Regions from separate parts of the Micromonospora sp. NPDC005367 genome, predicted to be linked through region 1. Evidence: riboswitches for the same ligand, from Rfam matches in the RefSeq annotation. Region 1 holds a riboswitch; each other region holds the start of a gene.

Region 1 (5,283 bases):
AGCTGCTGCGGCTGGACCGGCGGGACCTGGACGGGATCCGGGATCGCGCGCTGCCGCGGGGCGCCCGCCGCAACGAGGTACGCCGAGCCGGCTTCGACGGCGTCTTCGCGGCGCTCTGGGCCCAGGCGCGCCGGTTGAACATCAGCCGGTTGCCGGAGCAGCGGGCCTTCGAGGACGAGATCGCCGACCGGCCGGAGTTCCGGGAGTTCCTCAAGGCGTGGTGGCCGAGGCTGCACCCCCGGCACGTGCTGGGTTGGCTGACGCGCCCCGAGCGGCTGCGCCGGTACGCGGGCGGCATCCTCTCCGGAGCGGAGATCCGGCTGCTGACGAGTGCGTACCGGACGCTGGACGGCGAGGGGCTGACGATCGCCGACATCGCGCTCCTCGACGAGCTCGACGCGCTGCTCGGCAAGCCGGTGCAGGCGGCTCGGCCGAAGCGGGATCCGTTCCAGCTGGCGGGTGGGGTACGCGAGCTGAGCACGTACGCGGATCGGCAACGGGCCGCCCGGGCGGCGGCCCGGGAGCGCCCGGCCGACTACCGGGAGTACGCGCACGTGGTGGTGGACGAGGCGCAGGACGTGTCGCCGATGCAGTGGCGGATGATCGGCCGCCGTGGCCGTCTGGCGTCCTGGACGGTGGTCGGCGATCCGGCGCAGACGGCGTGGACCGGTGATCCGGCGGAGTTGACGCGCGCCCGGGACCAGGCGCTGGGCCGGCGCCGCCGGCAGAACTTCACCCTCACCACCAACTACCGCAACTCCTCCGAGATCTTCGCGGTGGCGGCGGCCGAGATCCGCCGGCTCGACCCGGACCTGTCGCTGCCCACCGCGGTCCGTTCCACCGGGATCGATCCGGTCGAACTGGCGGTACCGCGGGCGGAGCTGGAGAGCGCGACCATGGCAGCCGCCGACGCCCTGCTGGGTGAGGTGGAGGGGACGGTCGGAGTGATCACGCCGGTGCCTCGCCGGGACGAGGTGGCGAGCTGGCTCGGCGCGCTGGGCGGGTCCCGTCTGCAGGTGGTGACCAGCCTGGAGGCGAAGGGTATGGAGTACGACGGGGTGGTGCTGGTCGCGCCGAGCGAGATCCGCGCGGATCCCGGCTCGGGCGTCCGGACGCTCTACGTGGCGCTCTCCCGGGCCACCCAGCGGCTCGCCACGATCGACCCGACCGACTGAGCGGTCCCCCGGCGGCCCCGCCTCGGCCTCCGGCGCGGCCGACAGTTGCACACATTGCGATGTGAGCATATGTTTGACCGGTCCGGACCGTCGGCGGAGGGTGGTCTCGTGGGCGCAGGTCATGGCCACGACGAGTCGGTGGTGAACGCCGCGCAGCACCACCGCGGCCGACTCTGGGCGGCGTTCGCCCTGCTCGCGGTCCTGATGCTGGTCGAGGCGGTCGCCGCCTTCCGGACCGGCTCGCTCGCCCTGCTGTCCGACGCCGGGCACATGTTCACCGACGTGCTCGGCATCGGCATGGCCCTCGCGGCGATCACCGCCACCCGGCGGGCCGGTCACGACCCGCAGCGCACCTTCGGCCTCTACCGTCTCGAGGTGCTCGCCGCGCTGGCGAACGCCGTACTGCTCTCCGGGGTCGCGGTCTACGTGCTGGTCGAGGCGGTCGGCCGGTTCGGCGACCCGCCGGAGGTGCTCGCCGGCCCGATGCTGGCGGTGGCCGTGCTGGGCCTGCTGGCCAACGTGGCCGCCTTCGCACTGCTGCGACCCGGGGCCCGGGAGAGCATCAACCTCCAGGGTGCCTACCTCGAGGTGCTCGGCGACCTGCTCGGCTCGCTCGGGGTGATCGCGGCGGCGCTGCTCATCACGTTCACCGGCTGGTGGTGGACGGACCCGTTGGTGGCGGTGGCGATCGGCGTGTTCATCCTGCCGCGCACCTGGCGGCTCGGGCGGGCCGCGGTCCGCATCCTGGTCCAGGCCGCCCCGGAACACCTTCAGGTGACCGCGGTGCACGACCGGCTGGCCGCGGTGCCCGGCGTGGCCGGCGTACACGACCTGCACGTATGGACGCTCACCTCGGGCATGGAGGTGGCTTCGGCGCACCTCACCATGGCGCCCGGCGCGGAGGTCGGCACCGTGCTCGCGGCGGCGCGGGAGGCGCTGCACGAGGACTTCCACATCGAGCACGCGACGTTGCAGATCGAGCCCGGTGCGGCCCCTGGCGCCTGCGGGGCCGTCGAGTGGTGATGTGAACAGGCGGGGTCTTTGAGCCGGATGGTGCGGTTGTGCCGCATTTTTCGGTTAGCTCGACGGCACAGGGAGTCACATCGGCTGCAGCAGCCCCACCGGCACCGGTAGGCTCGGTCCCGGTCTCCGCCAGGAGGCGCCCACCAGCGCCGGCGGCGACCGCCGCCTAATCGCCGACGTTCGGCGAACCGGGGAACCACGTTCCTGGGGTGCATCCGCGCGAGCGGTAGGGATCTTCCGTCCCGAACCCGTCAGCTAACCCGGTCGGCGGCTGACGGAAGGACATGTGCATGCCAGCAGTGGCACCCGTACGACGACGCGCCGCCCGGATGGCGGCCCTGATCGCCGCGACGCTCGCCCTCGCCCTCGTGGCCACCCCCGGCACCGGCACCGCGGCCACTCCCCCGGCGGCTCTGCCCGCCGCGGCCCCCAGCACCGACACCGAGGGCGGCACCCCCGCCCTGCGCGCCCAGTTGGAGGCGGCCAGCAAGGGCTGGCTCGACGCGAAGGCCGCCCTGGCACGCTCCGTGACACGGCAGCAGCAGCTCACCGACCGGCTCAAGAAGACCGACGCCGAGCTGGCGGAGCGCAGCGGCAAGGTCGGCGAGATCGCCGGGGTCGCCTACCGCACCGGCCGGCTCGGCACGGTCTCGGCACTGCTCAGCAGCAGCAGCCCGGAGGGCTTCATGGACCGCGCCGCCGCCCTGGAGGCCGTCGCCTCCAAGGAGGACCGGGCGCTGCGTGACCTGACGGCGACCCGGGACGAGGCGAACCGGACCCGCGCCGCGCTGGACGGTGAGATCAAGGAGCAGCGCAAGCAGGTCGCCGTGATGGCGAAGCGCAAGCAACAGGCCGAGCGAGCCCTCGAGGTGGCCAACGCGAACGCGGTCAACTCCTCCGCCGGCGGGTCCAACCGGGGCACCTCCACCGCGAACGCCGACCCGGCGCCGCGCAACCCGGACGGCTCCTGGCCCAAGGAGTCGTGCAGCGTCAACGACCCGACACCGGCGAGCGGCTGCATCACCCCGCGCGCGCTGCACGCGCTCAAGCAGGCCAAGGCGGCCGGCTTCACCCGCTACGTCTCGTGCCATCGCAACGGCGGATCCGGCGAGCATCCCAAGGGGCGGGCATGCGACTTCGCCGCCCAGAAGAACGGCTTCGGCGGTGACGCCACGGGCGGCGACAAGACGTACGGCAACAACCTGGCCGCGTACTTCATCCGCAACTCCGACCGGCTCGCGGTGCTCTACGTGATCTGGTACCGGCAGATCTGGCTGCCCAGCAGCGGATGGAAGTCGTACAGCGGGGCGGGCGGAGACCCGTCCAGCGACCACACCAACCACGTGCACCTCTCGGTGTACTGACGCCGCGCGGGCGGGTGGTCGCAGCGGCCACCCGCACCGCCCGGATACGTCGCGGGACGTAGCCACGATGTCGCCGGTCGGCGGACGATCCGGCCGGCCGGCACGGGCAGCATCGAGGACATGACCCGAACACCGCCGACCGTGCGTAAGGCTCTGCTCACGCTGCACCTGGTCACCTCGCTGGGCTGGCTCGGCGCGGACCTCGTACTGCTCGCGTTGGGCGTGGCGGTGCTGCGCGGCGCCGACGCGGACGTGGTCTATCCGGCCGCCGCGCTGATCGGCACGACGCTCTTCGCGCCGCTGGCCGTCGCCGTGTGGGTGGTCGGTGTGACCAGCGCCCTGCTGACCCCGTGGAAGCTGTTCCGCTACCGCTGGGTGCTGGCGAAACTGCTGATCACCACGGTGATGGTCGGGCTCGTGCTGTTCCTGCTCACGCCGAGCCTGCGCGCCGCCGGCGACCTCGGGGCTGCGCTGCCGGCGCGGGACCGGGCCGACCTGGTGATCGCGCCCGCCGTGTCGACCAGCTTGATGATCATCGCGACGGTGCTCTCCACGTACAAGCCGTGGGGGCGGATGCGGCCGGCCGGACCGGGCGCGCGGCGCGGGCGCCCGGCGGTGGCCGGGCGCGCGGGTGCCTGACCGCCGGCCGCTGTCGCGGCGCCGGTCAGGACGCGGCGGGTGGGCTCTCCCGGTGGCGTTCGAGCTCGGAGACGAGCCGGTTGGCCAGTGCCAGGTGCGCCGCGCGGGCCTGCCGGAAGGCGTACGCGAACAGCGGCGCCGGCGCGGCGAGGGTGATCTCGACGTCGATGCGCACCAGCCCGTCCGCCTCGGCGCACAGCAGGGTGTGATTGCGCACCATGGTCGCCGGCCACTGCCGAGCCACGGTCAAGATCTCGTCGTCCGCTCGGACCAGCACGTCGGCGCGGTACGTCACCGGGAACCGCAGCGACCCGGCGGCCAGCCGGTCGGTGATGGCGTAACTGGCCCTGGCGCCCGCTCGGGGCGGCAGGCGGCGGACCCGGACGACCAACGGGTGCAGCGCGCCCTGCCGGCCCAGGTCGCCGAGCAGCGCGGCGGCGTCGGCCAGGGCGCAGCGCGCCTGCACGGTGTAACTGAAGGAATCGCGCCTGAGCACACCGTCTCCCGCCGTCGCCGGTCGCCCGATCCTCGCCCACCGGAGACGGGGTGGCAACGGCTGAGCGGGCCGCGGAGCGCATGCCGTGGTTTGGGGTACCTGTCGCATGACGGGCGGCGCGGGCCGCGGGAGCCGGAACCAGGGCCGGGGCGACGCGTGCACGGGCATGCGTCCGCCCACTCCCCTGCCTACGGGTGACCGTGGACCTCACGGGCCTCGACGAGGCTCGCGCCGACCCGGACGAGAGGTGAGCGCGGCTCAGGCGCCGGGAAGCACCTCGGGCGTGGCGGTGCCGGCGTAGTAGGGCTCGGGAGCGCCGAACAGGCCGAGCAGGCCGGTCACCCAGAGCTGCCGGTGCACGAACCGGCTCGGCTCGGTGACGGCGAGCTTGACGCCGCTCACCTCGGCGGTCTGGAAGCCGGCCACCATTGCGCTGATGCCGACGGAGTCGATGAAGGTGACGAGGCGCATGTTGAGCTCGATGCGCGCCGGACGGCCCTTGGCCAGCACCTCGGCGATCGCCTCGCGCACCTCGTACGCGGTGTCTACGTCGATCTCGCCCCGTGGGGCGATCTCCACAACACCA
Region 2 (5,283 bases), on a different contig from region 1:
CATCCGGTTCACCCAGCTGACCCACGTCCAGTTGCACCACGGCGACAGCGACAAGGCGCCGAGCGCCAACCCGGTCGCCGCGATCTTCGACCGGATCTTCGTGGCCGGACCGGCCGCAATCGAGCGGTACGCGCGAGTCGGGGTGGACATCCCGGCCGAGAAGTTCGTGGTCGTCGGCCGCCCACAGGTCGAGTCGATCGAGGTACGCACCGAGCGGCCGCCCGCGGGCACCGCCCGCACCGTGCTCTACACGCCGACCTGGACCGGCCACCACGCGGACGCCGACTACTGCTCTCTGCCGGTGGCCGAGCCGCTGCTACGCCGGCTGCTGGACCGGGGCGTGACGGTCATCCTGCGCGCCCACCCGTACACCACGCAGAACCCGGCGTCCGCCCGGCAGCTCGGCCGGCTGACCGAGCTGCTGGCCGCCGACCGGACCCGGACCGGGCGGCAGCATCTCTGGGGCACGGCGGCCGGCCGGGATCTCAGCCTGGTGGAGTGCGTGAACCGGTCCGACGCGCTGATCTCCGACGTCTCCGGGGTGATCTCGGACTACCTCTACTCGGGCAAGCCGTTCGCGGTGACGGACATGGGCACCGACGGCGGCGCGTTCACCGAGCGGTTCCCGCAGGCCGGCGCCGGTTACGTGCTGCGCCGCGACATGGCCGACCTGGACGAGGTGCTGGACCAGCTGCTCGACACCGACCCGCTGTCCGCGCGGCGTTGGGAGACCCGTCGGCGCTACCTCGGCGGCTTCCCCGCCGAGTCGTACGCCGAGGCGTTCCTGGAGGCCGCGCGGCGGGAGCTGGAGCCCGCCGGGAAGCCCCCGGCGCCGCGTCCGGCCGAGGCCGACACCGTCTCCACCACCGCCTGAGTCCGCCTCCCGCTCAGCGGTACGCCTCGACCAGCGCCAGCACCGCCTCCGGGTCCTCGACGTGGGCGTTGTGGCCGAGCCCGGAGAGCGTGGCGACGGGGACCCCGTAGCGCTGGAGCTGCCCGTCGGTGACCAGCGGGTCGTGTTCGCCGCGCGCCAGCAGGACCGGCACCTCGGTGGCCGCCACCAGCGCCGCCAGGTCCGGCTCAGCGACCGCGAACGCGCCCCGGTCCATGGCCAGTCGCCAGCGCCCGTGCACCTCACGCAGCCCGGCCGTCACCCTCGGATCGTCGGGGGCGACCAGCCCGGCCAGCCCGGACACCCGCAGGTAGCGCTGAGCGGCCTCGTCCCGGGTCGGGTACCAGGCGACCGGGCGGGCGGCCAGCTGGCGCGTCCTCGCCAGCTCGGCGTCGGACCACACCGCCTTGATGCCGAGCCCGACGACAGCGGCGACAGGCAGCCCGGCGCCGCGCGCGGCGAGCGTCAGGCCGACCACGCCGCCGAGCGAGTGCCCCAGCACGATCAGGCGGTCACCGGGGGCGAGGGCGGCGGCCACCCGCTCGGCCAGCGCGGCGAAGGAGTATGCGGGCAGCGGCGGCGACGTGCCGTGGCCGGCCAGGTCCGGTGCCAGCCAGCGCCCGTCCCAGCGGCGCCGCAGCAGTGGCGTCCAGGGCAGCCACACCTCACCGGTCGCACCCATGCCGTGCAGCAGCAGGAGGGTGGGCCGGCCGGCCGTACGGGCGCCACCGTCGTTCATGGACGCAGTGTGCCATCGGCGGGGCCGGCCCGGCGAGGGTGAACATCCGACAGTCGGACCGGACGACAACGGGCGCCGGCCCCTCGCGTAAGGGGGCCGGCGCCCGTTGTGAGCGCGATCGTCAGGCGGAGTAACCGCGAGTGGTGATCCAGTTCGCCAGGTTGATCGTGGTGATCCAGTACGACGGCACCGCCGGGTTCGCCGAGTCGGCGATCTTCACGGTGCGACCCTGGTCCCGGTAGCCGACGACGGCGATGTAGTGCCCGCCGCCGAAGGAGTGCCAGCCACCGTTCGTGTCGACGGCGTCGCCGACGATGTTCGCGACCACACCGCGCCCGTCGGTGATGGCCCGGACGATGTCGGCCTGGAGCTGGTCCATCTGGGCGGGACGCGGCGCGCTGGGGAACATGGTGGTCTTGTACGGGTTGCCCTTGACCACGGCGTTCAACACCCGCGTGGTGTCCTCGGCGGAGTTGGTGCCCATCTCGGTGGTGCCGAGCTGCGCGGCCAGGTCGTCCTGGCTGCGTTCGATGCCGGTGGCGCTGAGCGCGTTCCGGGCGGCGGCCGGGCCGCAGTAGAAGTAGGTCGTCTGCGCCTGGTAGTCGTAGTCGAGGACCTTGCTCGCCGGCGGCTTGGGCGCTGCCGGCTTGCGGGTCAGGTCCGGGTTCGCGGACTTCTTCGCCGCCGGGGCGCTGGTCGTGGGCGAGCCGGCCGCCGGGGTGGTGGGCTGCTGGTCGTCGAGCGAGGCGATGTGGGCGTCGCTGCGCAGTTCGGCCGCCACCGCGGTGGCGCCGCGCTGTGCGGCGGGCGCATCGTCGGCGCCGCTGAGCAGGGCGCCGGTGGTGGACGCCAGCACCACGGCCGCGGCGGACGCGGCGGCGATCTGGTACGGGCGCTGGGTGGCCAGCCGACGGAGCTGACGCTTCAGGGTGTGCTTCACGGTTCCTCCACGGTTCGGGGGGTGAGCGACCGGCAGCCGTACCGGAATCCGGGCAGGCGTCACCGCGCGGACCTGGTCCGCGTGCGGTTGGTGGATCGCTCAGGGAACGCCCGGTGGGTCGGGCGGAAAGACGCGGGTGCCGGAGTCAGCTCGCCGCTACGGGACGGGCGAGCACGGGCGCCGCGGCGCCGTGGAGGGTCGGGGAGGACCGAGGGATAGGTTCGTGCACCACAGGGATGGAACTCCTTCCGGCACCGCCTACCGGGTTAGCTGACGGATTCGGGCGGGAAGATCGCCCTACCGCGGGCCGTGGCTCGCGGATTCACCCCGGACGTGCATGTGGGTCCCCGGCTCGTGGAATCACGATTAGGCGGGTCGGCGCGGCGTCGCCTGTTGCGAACGGTTACCGCACCGGACGCGCCGACACTACTGGTCGACGGAGAGCCTGCCAACCCTTCGCCACCTGCTCAAACCTGTTCCGGTGAACAATTTTTCCGGGCGTTCAGCCGCTGACGTGACTCAATGGGACGGATGGTTACGGCGGCACCGGAGGGGCGCAACGGGACAGTCGAACGGCAACCTTGCCAAATGGCGGGGACGATTCGCACCCGCTGATCCCACTGACCGTTTTCGAATTGATGTGACCGGGCCCACCAAGATAACTGGGTCGACTCGAGTTCCTTGAGGTCCTGGAGTTCCCTGAGGCCGCGCTGCTCGCACGACCGGGACCGCCCGACTTCACGGAAGCCGAGTCGATCAAGGCCCGGACCGGCCCGCTCAGCCCACCCTGGCCGGCTGCCAGCGGGTCACCACCTGGGCGGGTGCGGCGGACGCGGGCCGAGCCGCCGGCAGTTGCCCCGGCCGGAGGCGGGCCGCCGCCGCGTACGCCTCGGTGGCCAGGGCACGGGCCGCCTCGGCGGCGAGTTCGGCGTCCCACCAGGCACCGCGCTCCCGTTCCCGGGCCGCCCGGTAGCCGGCCAGCCGGCCGTCCCGGACCACCCGGGCCAGGTGCACCTCCTGCTCGACGGGGTGCATGCGGGGATCCCAGCCGTCCCGGTGCCCGAAGACATCGCCGAGTTGGCGCAAGGTGAGCTCGCCTCGCCAGTACGCCGCCGTGGCCACCCGGTGCAGGTGCCGCTCCCGGGCGGCGTACTCGGCCGGAGTGCGAGGAGTGCGGGGCGGCGGCAGGGCACCGGCACCGCAGTACCGGCGGGCGGCGCTCTCGGCCTCGTCGTACGCCGCCCAGGCCCGGTCCAGGTCGTCCTGGGCGGTCAGCCACTCGGCCCGTCGCCGGCGGGCGGTCTGCGCCGCGCCGGCCGCGGCCACGGCCACCTCGTCGGCGTACCGGCGCAGGTCGGCAGCCTCGGCTGCGGCCAGCTCCCGGTCGGTCGGCCCGGTCGGGGCGGACCGGTCGTCCTCCGGCCGGTCGCGCTCCGGACGGGTGACCAGCACGGTGAGCACGATCAGGGCCAGCACCAGCAGAGCCGACCAGATGGCGGCGGCCTGCGGCACCTCGACGAGAAACTGGTAAAGGACGGTCTTCTCCATGTCGGTACCTCACGGCGAGCAGACGCGATGCGGGGAAGCCGCACGGGGCACCCGGCGCGGGGCCTTGTCGGTCACGCCGGGCGCCGGGAGCGGGCGCGGAAGACGGGTGCGGCGAGCGCGGCGGCGGAACGCTCTCGCGTCGCCGGCGGGGTCAGGCGCCGGGCGGAGCTCGGGGAGCGCGGACAGCTGCGACCGCGCTGCGGGGCAGCCACGCCTCGCCGGCCGGGACCGTGACCGGGTCGGCCACCGGTGCGGCCGAGGCAAACACCTCGGAAGTGGCACCGTGCGCGGCCGACGGGGCGACCCTTGAGGCTGCGGATTCGGCGGGCGTCCGGAACGCAACGGCGAACTCTGCGGGAGCGTCGTCCGCGACGACGACGGCCGGCGAGCTGGATGTGCCAGCCGACCCGGTGGCGCAGTCGCAGGCCCGCGAGTCGGTGGACGCCCTCGGCTCGACCGCGGCCCCGGTGTGCGGCGGGACTCCCAGCGCCGAGAGCGACCCGAGGGTCAACGCGCCGACGACCGCGAGGCTGGCCAGCAGCCGGGTAGCCCATCGCGCCACCCACCACAGAGGATCAGCGGGCGCGAACGAGGGCATGCGGCAACGCTACCCCCGTCGTCACCCCGTCGCACCAAAGCCGGGCGTGTCGGACCGCCACGCCGATCACACCACCCACGGTGGACGCTTCAGCCGGCCCGAGCCGAGCGCGGGTCCGCGTGCATCTGCCGGTCGTCGGGGTCACCGCCGGGCTGGTCACCCGCCTGAATGGACTCGTCCTCCGGAGCCCGACGCGGTCGCGGGACGGCCGGCGAGCCGCCGGCCCGTGCCGGTTCGACCGCAGCATCCCGGTCCGGACCGGTGGCACCGGGGCGGGTCCGCGCGCCGACGGCAGCGGGCGAGCGGGTGCGGCGTGGGCCGAGCCGGCGCATCATCGGCGTCTCGACCCAGCGGTGTAGCAGCCCGGCCAGGGCCAGGTTCAGCACGAGGAACCCGAGCACCACGGCCGGTCCCCACCACCCGGGCAGGCCGACACCCCAGTCGCCGGTCAGCCGCAGCACGGTCGTCATGACGAAGACGTGGACCAGGTAGAAGGCGAACGAGACCTCACCGAGCCAGACCATCGGGCGGGACCGCCACGGCGAGCGGAGGTTGCGCACGTCGGC
Region 3 (5,283 bases), on a different contig from region 1:
ATGAACGGCGGCCAACCCCCGTCGAAGTCCTCGTCGAGCAGGGAAGCGAGATCCGGGCGCGCGGCGAGGCTCGCGATGTCGATGGTCACGGCCGCACGGTAGAGGGCGCGCCGGACGATCCGCACCTCATAATCGGACGCGGCACCCGCAGGCCGCCGCAGGCGGCGCCCGCGTCCCGCAGGCGTTCGGCTCCCACCTGCGGTTCCGGCGGCCGACCGGAGGACTGTGGTGGCCGGCGCCGCTCAGCTCCAGCGTCACCGGGCCACCCACAGCCGGGCCCGCAGCGGGCCGCGCGCCGGCCCGTGCCGGTCACGGCAGATGACAGGTCCCGTTGTCCCGAGGCCAGTGCTACCGGTGGTCCCGGGCCAGTGCTACCGGGCCGTGTCGTGCTGCGTCACGCTGCCGAGCGACGGGTCGCCGGCACCATCGGAGCGGCGGACCAGCTGGGCGCGACGGGGGTCGGGGCTTCGTCGGCGACGTCGCGCTGCGCCGCGCGGAGCGCCCGCTGGGCGTTGTTCCACGCGGTGCACGGCCAAGGCTCACCGGCGCACAGCAGGTTCTGGCAGCCGCCCTGGCCGTCGGGCTCGTGCGCGTCGGCGACCTCGAGGGCGAGCTTCCACAGCAGCGGGTCGGTCACCTCGTCAGGGCGATCTGTGACGGCATCGCTGCGATGTGTTTCGGACATGGCTATCCCCCCTGGGATTCGTGTGCCGCCCTACCTTGACCGCTGCCTCCCCCCGGTAAACCTCGACGGCTGGGCGGCCTGAGCTGCCGAGGTCTCCGTCCGGGATTGTTGCCGACGCGGCCCGGTCCACCCAGCCCTGCGCGTCGACGTGTCGCAGTCATCACGGCACATGCGCCCCAATAGCCGTCCGAGATCACTGTCCGCAGTGTCATGACGCCGTACGGTCATCGGTTTGCTGACCTGCGTCGACGGCGCGAGCGGTCGCGGTCAGGGTCGGCGGGCCACCACCGCCCCGTTGGCGCCCGGGGCGTCGAACGCCACCGTACGGATGTCGACGAAACCGGTGCCGGCGAGCCACGCGACGTACTCGGCTCCGGAGTAGTTCCGGCCGCCCTCCGTCTCGACCACCATGTTCATACCCATCAGCGCCGCCTCCGGCGGCCCGGTGCGCTCGTCGTTCAGCAGGAGCTCGCAGATGACGACCGCTCCGCCGGGCGGCAGCGCGGCATGGCACTTCGCGAGCAGTGCCCGGTTCGTGGGCTCGTCCCAGTCGTGCAGGATCATGCTCAGCAGGATGACGTCGTGTCCGCCCGGCAGCGCGGGGTCGGCGAGGAAGTCGCCGGCGACGGTGCTGATCCGACCGCTCAGGTCGGCCGCCGCGATCCGCTGCTCGGCCCGTACGAGGACGTGCGGCAGGTCGAGCACGGTCGCCCGCAGGTCCGGCAGGTGCCGACACAACTCGATCGGGAACGCCGCCGCCCCGCCACCGACGTCGAGCAGCGATCGATGCGAATCGAAGCCGTACGCGCCGGCCAACGCCCGGGCGGTGAAGCTGGACGTGGAGTACATCGCGTCCCAGAACTGGCTGATCATCTCCGGGTCGCTGGTGTCGAACATCGATTGCTGGCTCTGCGGATCCCAGGTCAGCGGCCGGTCGGTGCGCAACGCGTCGGCGATGCGATGCCACGGCAGGTACGTGCGCAGGTCCGAGTAGCGGATCTGCCCGCCGAAGTAGTACGGGCGGCCCTCGACCAGGAACTGCTCGGCGAGTTCGGAGTTGCGGTAGCCGTCGCCCGCGCGTTCGAGCAGGCCGAGGGAGGCGCTCGCCGCCAGCAGCATGTCCGCCGGGCGCTCGGCCAGGCCGAACTCGGCGGCCGCCTGGTCGACGGTGATGGTGCGCCCACCGGCGAGCCGGGTGAACAGGCCGAGTTCGACGCCGACGGCGAGGGTCTTGAAGCCCCACGCGCCGGCGACGAGACTCATCAGAGGAGTTGGACTGATCATGATCACATCAGAGCATGCGCATGTATGACAGATTCCGCCGGGCTCGACGTTCCAGGAATGCGCGGCGAGGCCCGGAATCCGGTAACGGTTGGTTCGACGGTCCGTGACCTCGCGCCACCCGCCATCGTCCAGATTGGGCAATCCGGGCCACGTGCCACCGCTGCACGATTCGCGCGGACGCGCAATTCGAACCCCGGCTGCCACGCGTGGCCCGGTGAACAACTTCACATGAAGTGGGCAATGGCCGCGAATCCTGCCTAGCGTCGGTCGAGTTCGCCGACGCGAACACCGCGACCGGTAACGCCAAATCCTGCCGCCGGTCGTCGGAACGTCACCCATGGCAGGAGCGGGGGACCCACCGTTTCCCGGCGCCCACCGGCTTCCTGCCCCACGGGCGCCTCGGGGTGAAGCCGCCCATTCCGCGGCCGGGCACCTCAGTCCGAACCCGACAGCTCACCTCGTCGGCGTGGAGGAAATCCATGACATCTGCGTACCACGCCCGTCACCGTGCCGTTACCGCTCGTCGCGTCGCCGTCGGCGCCCTGGCCGCCAGCGCGGTCACCGGCGCCGTCGCGCTCTTCGGCGCCGCCCCCGCCCAGGCGGCGGTCAACTGGGACGCCGTCGCCCAGTGCGAGTCCAGCGGCAACTGGCACATCAACACGGGCAACGGCTACTTCGGCGGGCTCCAGTTCTCCCAGAGCACCTGGGAGGGGTACGGCGGCACGAAGTACGCCGCCCGTGCCGACCTCGCCACCCGTGACGAGCAGATCGCGATCGCCGAGAAGGTGCTCGACGGTCAGGGCATCGGCGCGTGGCCGACCTGCGGCAAGCAGGGTGGCTCGACGTCGTCGAAGTCCACGGGCGAGTCGAAGTCGACCGGCGGATCGAAGCGCCCCTCGGGCAGCGGGACGAAGCCGACCACCCACACCCAGCGGCACAGCACCTCGACCTCGACCTCGACCGGCGGCAGCTACGTCGTGAAGCCGGGTGACACACTGTCGGAGATCGCTGGGACACACCACGTGACCGGCGGCTGGCCTGCCCTGTACGAGCGCAACAAGCGCGTGGTCGGCGACGACCCGGGCCTCATCTTCCCGGGTCAGCGGCTCAGCCTCTGACCGAGCACGCTTCCGAAGCGGCCCGAGCCTGCGAGCACGTCCCGGCGCGGGTCGTCGTCGGCCTGAGCGGCCTCCGGGGCGGAAGGTTCTTCCGTCCCGGAGGCCGCTTGCCGATGGCGGTGCGTCCGGGTCGCGGCGATCGAGTTCCGGATCGCCGCGCGGTCCAGCCCCCGCGGCACCGGCCTGGGTGGCCCGGGCCCGCGCTCAGGCGGCCAGTAGGCCGGCGAGGCTGAGTTGGTTGACGGCGGCGTCGATGCCGGCGCCGGGCACGCGGGTGAAGAGGGCGGCCACCTCGCGGGTGGTGGCCCGGTGGGCGCTGAGCGCGGTCAGCAAGCCCTCGCACGCGGCGGCGGTGCCGGGACCGGTCTGGCTGGTCATCGCTCGCACGGTCTCGTCCGGGGTCCAGATGCGGGGGAGGGGGACGTCGAGTTCATCGGACGTGTCGGTGTCGCCCCGGTACCACCGGCCGCCGTCCCACCAGAGGCAGAACGTCAACAGGCCGTTGCGGTTGCGGGTGTTGAGGACGCTGTCGGTGACCCAGGCGGGTGCTCCCGCATACAGGTCGGGCAGGGGCTGGCCGCCGTGGTAGGCGGCTTCGAGCAGCGGCGAGTTCCACTTTCCGCCGGAGAGGACCGCGCGTTCGCCCGGGAGCAGGAAGAGGACCGATCCGCTGCGGCGGTCGCTCTCGTACCAGCCGTGCCCGGGGAAGATGCGCGGCCCCCATTCCGACCCGACGCCGACGTACGCCGCTGACAGCGCCGCCCAGCGTGCCCAGACATCCGGCAGGGGAGGGACGTCGTCCACGGCGGTGCCCCTGCGACCGGCGGTGGCGTCGGCCGCTGCCGCGGCGGCCGCGCGGCCGGGATCGCGGCCCTGCGCGGTGGGTCCGGCGACGTAGCCGGCGAGCCATACCGGTACGCGCGGGCGGGGATAGGCCGCCAGGTCGTTGCGGTAGTGCTCGGCCGGCATCAGTTGGCCGTCGGGAAAGGGTTCGTCGCCGTAGTCGTAGTCGACGGTCATCTCGCCGCGATCGGTGACGGTCAGCAGCAGTCGCCACCAGGGCCCGGCCGGCATCCGCGCGGCGACGTCTCGTTGGTGACGGACCATCTCGCCGGCCCACAACGGCACCGGCACCGGTACCGGCCTGTCGCTGGACCAGAACACGAGCTGGGCGATCTCGGCGGAGACGGTGAACGCGAACTCGGCCGCGAACCGCTGCCAGCCGGGCGGCCCGAGCCGGGCCAGCCGTTGCACGATCGGTTCGAGCAGCTGAGACGCCTCCGCGGCGGTTCGGGCGTCGTCGGGCGGGGTGTCGACGACGGTGAAGCTGCTGACGGCCGGTTGGTCTCCCGCCGCGGCCTGGTGGAAGGCCCGCTCGAACTCGGCCATGAACTGTGACTCGTCCGACCCGGCGGAGGCCATCTCCCGCACGGTGAAGCGGTCGTGGGCCTGTTGCGGGGGCATCGAGGAGGAGACCTCCTCGATGCGCCCGGAGAATCCCACCAGGAACACCGAGCGTCCCACCGGCATGTCGAGGAAGGCCATGGGGTCGCTCTCGTCGACGATCACCGGCGCGTAGACGCTCCAACCCCCCTCGAAGCGATCAGCCGTCAACTCCTCGGTGGGGTAGTCCAGGCCGTGTGACCTGATCCAACTCGCCACCAGGGAAATCGCTTGCGCCGCGTCCATGCGTGATCCCTCCGCCGGCCCCCACCCTAGGGTGGGTGTCCGCCTTGCGAAAGATCCACCCGCGGTGCCGGTGTCGTGCGCGGACGGGGGGAGTGGTGGCGGGTTGTGTACACCGAATGGGCATCGGCCACCGCAACGGCGTCGACGACGTGGTGATCCGGGTCACCTCCGGGGTCGACGCGTGGCACCTGGCCTCGGTCGGGCCGGGGTGACGTCCAGCCCATAATCTTGACTGATTCCAAAAAACGAACAAGACTGCGTCTCGTGTCCACGACTCCGGACTTCCAGCAACTGCTGCGCGGGGCCGCGTTACGCGTGACCCGTCCGCGCGTGGCGGTGCTGACCGCGGTGTACGCACACCCGCACGCCGACACCGACTCGATCATCGGTGTCGTCCGTGGCGACCTTCCCGAGGTGTCCCACCAGACCGTGTACGACTCGTTGCACGCGCTGACGGCCGCGGGTCTGGTGCGGCGGATCCAGCCGGCCGGCTCGGTGGCTCGCTAC
Region 4 (5,283 bases), on a different contig from region 1:
ACCTCGGCAACGATCAGATGGTGCACGCACCACGGGCCGGCAAGCCGGTCCAGGTGGCGAGCATCAACTACATGCCCGTCGCCGGTTTCCGACGACCCGGCTGATCCACCACGTACGCCGAGGGCCCCCGGTCGACCGACCGGGGGCCCTCGCGTTTCGTGTAACGCTCATCGAGCCGGGCGCCGGAGCCGGGCCGGCGCGATGCTCGTCAGCGGGGTGCGCCCACCGCGGACGGGAGCAGCAGCACGTCGTCGAGGTTGACGTACATGATGCGGTGGCCGAACTGGATCTGCACGTACCGCAGGTCCCCCCGGATCACCGTCCAGTCGCCCGGGGACGAGCCGTCGAAGGTGGATGCCTTGTAGTACTCGCTCGGCAGCACGTCGCCGACCGCGTACCGCTGCCCGGCGGTGAGCGTGTACTGCATCGGGGAGATCGTCTGGTATGGCACGCCGTCCGGGTACGCGGCCTGCTCCGGGTAGGCCCGCCCGTAGACGGGGATCGTCGCCTTCCCCGGCTTCGGAGTCACCACGAACCCGGTGGCCCACTTCGCGGTCGGCGCCGAGGCGGGGTTGTGGAACCATGCCTTCTGGCCGAGGTACCAGATCGCCGTCCAGTCGCCGCGCACCTCGGCCACCGCGTACGTCTGGCCGGCCGAGGCCCGGGCGCCGTGGTCGGAGATGTACATGGTGTTCGGCGAGCCGTCCGGACGGAGGCCCAGGTCGTTGACGAGCGGGGCGTCTTGGCTCGGCGCGTTGTGCAGGACGACCGCGGAGGAGCCCCGCAGCGGGCAGGGCTCGGCCGGCGGCAGCGGGTCCGGCACGCCCGGCGGCTGCTGGTTGCAGCCGACGAACGCCGGCCGGTTGGCGGCGAGGTCCGGGTCGATGGTGACCAGGCCGGTCCGTTTGGTGCCGGTGGTCCGGAACGGCGCCTTCAGCAGATCGAAGTAGTGCGACCAGTCCCAGTACGGGCCCGGGTCCCAGTGCATGCCCGCCACGGTCGAGGCGACGGTGCCGGGAACGTTGTCGTGCCCGATGATGTGCTGCCGGTCCAGCGGGATGCCGAGCTTGAGCGCCAGGTACCGGACCAGCTTGGCCGAGGCCCGGTACATCGCCTCGGTGTACCAGGTGCCGTGGCCGGCGAAGCCCTCGTGCTCGATGCCGATCGACTTGGCGTTCACGTACCAGTTGCCGGCCTGCCAGCCGACGTCCTTGGTCCGAACGTGCTGCGCGACGTGGCCGTCCACCGAGCGCAGCGTGTAGTGCCAGCCCAGGTAGTCGGCCTGCTGCACGAGGCCGACGCTGGGCCCGTAGTACCCCTCGGTGTCGTGGATGACGATGTACTCGATCTTCTGCTGGGCCGGCCGGTTGCCCAGGTCGTGGTTGCCGTAGTCGCCGGCGCCCGGGCCGTACTGCTCGTACGGGGCGGGAATCCACTCGCAGCCGAGCCGTACCGGGCACTCCACCCGGTCCGGGCGCTGCGACTTGCGCAGCCCGAGACGGTGCACCGTGTCCGCCCGTGCGGTCACCGGGCGCGCGGCGAGGGTGACCTGGTGGCCGTCGTCGGTTCGCCGGGTCGCGCCGACGCGGATCTGGTCGTACACCTCGTCGGCGAAGGCGGAGGCCGTCTCCTCGGTGTCGGCTCCCGAGTAGCGCGCCACCGCGCCGTACCAGGTTCCCGGGTCGGTCTCCGCGCCGACCGGGCCGCCCAGCTGCTTCTGGTACGAGGCGAGCAGCGCCGCGCCGCCACGGATGTTGGCCGCCGGATCGGTACGGAGTGCCGTGGTGTCCGCCCCGGTGAGCGCTGCGGCGGCCTGAAGGGTCTGTAGCGCCGCGGACGCCGGCGCGCTGGACGGTTCGGCTCCACCGGGCGCGGCGACCGCCAGTGGCCGGGAGGTGTCGCCGCGCGGGTCCTCGTCCTGCTGGACGTGGTGGCTCGGGGTCAGGCTCGCGACGTGAGCCGCGTCGGTGAGGTGCAGCGGCCCGTAGCCGCCGCTGGTGCTGGGTGTGCCGGCGTGGGTGTCCCACCTGGACTCCAGGTAGGAGACGCCGAGCAGGACGGTCTCCGGCACGCCGTACTCCGCGGCCGCGGCCGCGTACTGCTGCTGACGCTCGCCGGTCGGGTCGGTTCCGGCGAGCGGTGCGGCCCCGGCCGGACCGCCGGTCAGTGGCACGGCAGCGGTGGCCGTGACCATCGCTGCGGCGAGCAGGGCACGCCTGCTCCTCGACATGGTTGATCGGTGCATCGAACCCCCAGTTACGGACGGGTCAAGGTATTGGTCACCTTGACTCCGCCGTGCCCTCGGGGTCAATACCTTTCCACTGGTCGAAGCGCTCGGAAGAAAACCTTCGTTCTCGCACCAGGGGTGCGTCCCGCTGCGTCACCACGGAGTGTCACGGCTCGACGGGTTGCGGATCGGTAACGGCGCTCTCTAGGCTGATCAATCGTCGGCCGGCAGCAGGTCCGTCCAACCCGGGCGGTAACGGTCCGACACCGCCGAGTCGCTCGCTGAGCGAGCCGGGGACCCAGGTTTCCGGGGTGAATCCGCAGCCACTGCGGTAGGGCGCCGACCTTCCCGCCCGAACCCGTCAGCTAACCCGGTAGGCGGTCAGGAAGAAGGAGTACGGAGCCCGGTGGCACACCATGCCCCGCGGCCTCCGTCCGGACGGTCGGCGACAGCCGGCCCGACGACGGGTGCGCCGCGTCCACGCTGGTCCCGCATCACCACCGTCCTCGCCGCCCTCATCGGCGTCGGCGTCGTCCTGACCGGCGGCGCCACGGCGGCGCACGCCGACCCGTCGGTCGCTGAGATCGAGCGTCAGATCGACCAGGACTGGAACAAGCTCGAACCCGTGATCGAGCGGCACAACGCCACCCGTCAGGAGCTCGCGGCCAAGCGCAAGCAGGCCGATGCGCTGGCGGCCCGGATCAAGCCACTGCAACTCCGGATCGACCAGGCCATGAACAAGGTCGGTGTGCTCGCGGTGCGGGCGTACAAGGGCGAGAACCTGTCCACCGTCAACGCCCTGCTCGGCAGCCAGTCACCGAGTGACGTCGTCGGCCAGCTGGAGCTGCTCGATCGGTTCGCCCACAATCAGCAGACGGACGTCGCCCAGGTCGTCGACCTGCGCGACGAACTGGCCCGGCAGAAGGCGCCGCTGGACGAGCTCGTCACCCAGCTGACCCGGACCGAGGCCCAGCTGGCCGAGAAGAAGAAGCAGATCAACACCGAGATCGACCGGCTGCAGAAGCTGCGGATCAAGGTGTACGGCAACGGCGGCGGCGGGCCACTGCGTCCGGCCCCGTGCCCGGCCACCTATCCGGGTGGCGCCGCCGGGGTGGCGGTGAAGTTCGCCTGCGCCCAGATCGGCAAGCCCTACGTCTGGGGTGCCGACGGTCCCGGCTCGTACGACTGCTCCGGGCTCATGCTCGCGGCGTGGGCCAAGGCCGGGGTGTCGCTGCCGCACAACGCCGCGCAGCAGCGCAGGGTGACCAAGACGGTGAGCCGTGCGGACCTGCGCCCCGGCGACCTCGTCTTCTACTACAGCGATCTGCACCACGTCGGCATGTACGTCGGCGGCGGATGGGTGGTGCACGCCTCGCAGGCCGGGGTGCCGATCAAGATGAAGAAGGTCGACGACGGCCCCATCCACAGCTTCGGCCGTCCCGACTGATCGTTTCGCGCAGAAGCCCCTTCCACCGGGTGGGAGGGGCTTCTGCGTGCGCCCGACGGGGCACGAGGCTCGGTCGGATTCCGGGCCCGACCGCCGGTCAGCGGGTGGGCCAGGTACGCCAGTTCTGCCAGGCCCGGCTCGGCGTCGGGCCACGCTGGCCCTGGTAGCGCGAGCCGTAGACGGCCGAGCCGTACGGGTGCTCGGCGGGTGACGAGAGCCGGAAGATGCAGAGCTGACCGATCTTCATGCCCGGCCAGAGCGTGATCGGAAGGTTCGCCACGTTCGACAGCTCCAGCGTCACGTGGCCGGAGAATCCCGGGTCGATGAAACCGGCGGTGGAGTGGGTCAGCAGGCCGAGCCGGCCCAGGCTCGACTTGCCCTCCAGCCGGCCGGCGAGCTGCTCGCCGAGCGAGATCACCTCGAGCGTCGAGGCGAGCACGAACTCCCCCGGGTGCAGCACGAACGGCTGCCCGTCGGGCACCTCGACCACCGATGTCAGGTCGTCCTGCTGCAGTGCCGGGTCGATGTGCGTGTAGAGGTGGTTGTTGAAGACCCGGAAGAGCCGGTCGAGACGTACGTCGATGCTCGACGGTTGCACCAGGGTGGGCTCGAACGGCTCCAGCCCGAGCGTGCCGGCCTTGATCTCGGAGACCAGGTCGCGGTCGGAGAGCAGCATCGCACCACCATAGCGAGACCCGCTCGGAAGGTTCGAATCCGGTGCCGGTGACCAGCGCGTCGTGTCGCTTGTCGAACATTTGTTCGATAGAATGTCTACATGGCTTCCTGGTCCGATTTCGCAGCTGACGAGCCCCGGCTCGCCGACGGGATCCGCGTTCTCATGCAGCAGTACGGTCCGGGCTTCGGCTACCTGGCCACGGTCCGTGCCGACGGCGGACCCCGGGTCCACCCGGTGTCGCCGGTGATCACCGACGAGGGGCTCTTCTGCTTCATCATCGACTCGCCCAAGCGGCGTGACCTGGAGCGGGACGGCCGCTACGCACTGCACTCCTTCCCGCCGGAGGAGACCGACGACGAGGCGTACGTGGCGGGGCATGCCCACCCGGTCACCGATCAGGCCCGGGTGGCCCGGCTCGCGGCCAGGGCCATGGCGGCGTCCCAGGTCGACTGGCGGCTCTTCGAGTTCACCGTCGACGTGGCCATGCTGGCTCGGCGCGACTCCGGCAGCGCCGGTGGGCCGGGCGAGGGGCGCGGCCGCCCAGCCGTGCAGGTCTGGCTCGACCCGCACGCGGACGACCAGCCGGCCGATCTGATCCCGGCCGTACCGCAGGCCCGTCCCGCCCGCCGCGAGCGCCGCGACGTCCACCGTTCGGCGGCCTGAGCGCGTTCCTGGGGAGCGATACGCCGGTGCCGGCCCCGCAGATCGTGGGCCGGCACCGGCGGTAGCGTCGTCAGGCCGCACGGTAGGCGTTCCACGCGGTCAGCATGCGGCTCGCCTGCCCAGGAGTGAACTGGTGCATGCACGAGTCGTACGTGTAGTCCATGAAGTTCGTGATCGGGTCCAGGCCGGCGGCACTGCAGGTGTCCCGCCCGGTCGGGCACTCGTACGCCGGCGTGGCCTCGGCCGGGGTGTCCCCGACGCCGTCGCCCG

The links. A riboswitch is a leader RNA that binds a small molecule or an ion and turns the genes downstream of it on or off. The one in region 1 is predicted to bind cyclic di-AMP.
Region 2: linked by a shared signal. The riboswitch ahead of ABZS42_RS18175 (C39 family peptidase) and the one ahead of ABZS42_RS09420 (hypothetical protein) in region 1 are both predicted to bind cyclic di-AMP.
Region 3: linked by a shared signal. The riboswitch ahead of ABZS42_RS18065 (transglycosylase family protein) and the one ahead of ABZS42_RS09420 (hypothetical protein) in region 1 are both predicted to bind cyclic di-AMP.
Region 4: linked by a shared signal. The riboswitch ahead of ABZS42_RS24925 (NlpC/P60 family protein) and the one ahead of ABZS42_RS09420 (hypothetical protein) in region 1 are both predicted to bind cyclic di-AMP.

What each region holds. Positions count from the first base shown of each region.
Region 1 covers NZ_JBEXFP010000009.1:107,743-113,025, reverse strand. Annotated here, with positions in the region: gene ABZS42_RS09430 (AAA family ATPase) at 1-1,175, shown strand, start outside; gene ABZS42_RS09425 (cation diffusion facilitator family transporter) at 1,284-2,198, shown strand; cyclic di-AMP (ydaO/yuaA leader) riboswitch at 2,352-2,484, shown strand; gene ABZS42_RS09420 (hypothetical protein) at 2,489-3,562, shown strand; gene ABZS42_RS09415 (hypothetical protein) at 3,683-4,201, shown strand; gene ABZS42_RS09410 (SRPBCC family protein) at 4,227-4,697, opposite strand; gene ABZS42_RS09405 (STAS domain-containing protein) at 4,956-5,283, opposite strand, start outside.
Region 2 covers NZ_JBEXFP010000024.1:363-5,645, forward strand. Annotated here, with positions in the region: partial or broken gene ABZS42_RS18165 (CDP-glycerol glycerophosphotransferase family protein) at 1-874, shown strand, start outside; gene ABZS42_RS18170 (alpha/beta hydrolase) at 888-1,631, opposite strand; gene ABZS42_RS18175 (C39 family peptidase) at 1,753-2,571, opposite strand; cyclic di-AMP (ydaO/yuaA leader) riboswitch at 2,812-2,954, opposite strand; gene ABZS42_RS18180 (hypothetical protein) at 3,349-4,119, opposite strand; gene ABZS42_RS18185 (hypothetical protein) at 4,271-4,717, opposite strand; gene ABZS42_RS18190 (acyltransferase) at 4,807-5,283, opposite strand, start outside.
Region 3 covers NZ_JBEXFP010000023.1:72,148-77,430, forward strand. Annotated here, with positions in the region: gene ABZS42_RS18050 (N-acetyltransferase) at 1-89, opposite strand, end outside; gene ABZS42_RS18055 (hypothetical protein) at 395-685, opposite strand; gene ABZS42_RS18060 (methyltransferase) at 953-1,969, opposite strand; cyclic di-AMP (ydaO/yuaA leader) riboswitch at 2,261-2,451, shown strand; gene ABZS42_RS18065 (transglycosylase family protein) at 2,449-3,087, shown strand; gene ABZS42_RS18070 (hypothetical protein) at 3,292-4,776, opposite strand; gene ABZS42_RS18075 (Fur family transcriptional regulator) at 5,041-5,283, shown strand, end outside.
Region 4 covers NZ_JBEXFP010000044.1:10,214-15,496, reverse strand. Annotated here, with positions in the region: gene ABZS42_RS24935 (NlpC/P60 family protein) at 1-104, shown strand, start outside; gene ABZS42_RS24930 (peptidoglycan recognition family protein) at 209-2,230, opposite strand; cyclic di-AMP (ydaO/yuaA leader) riboswitch at 2,485-2,621, shown strand; gene ABZS42_RS24925 (NlpC/P60 family protein) at 2,634-3,674, shown strand; gene dcd (dCTP deaminase) at 3,772-4,350, opposite strand; gene ABZS42_RS24915 (pyridoxamine 5'-phosphate oxidase family protein) at 4,450-5,013, shown strand; gene ABZS42_RS24910 (zinc metalloprotease) at 5,084-5,283, opposite strand, start outside.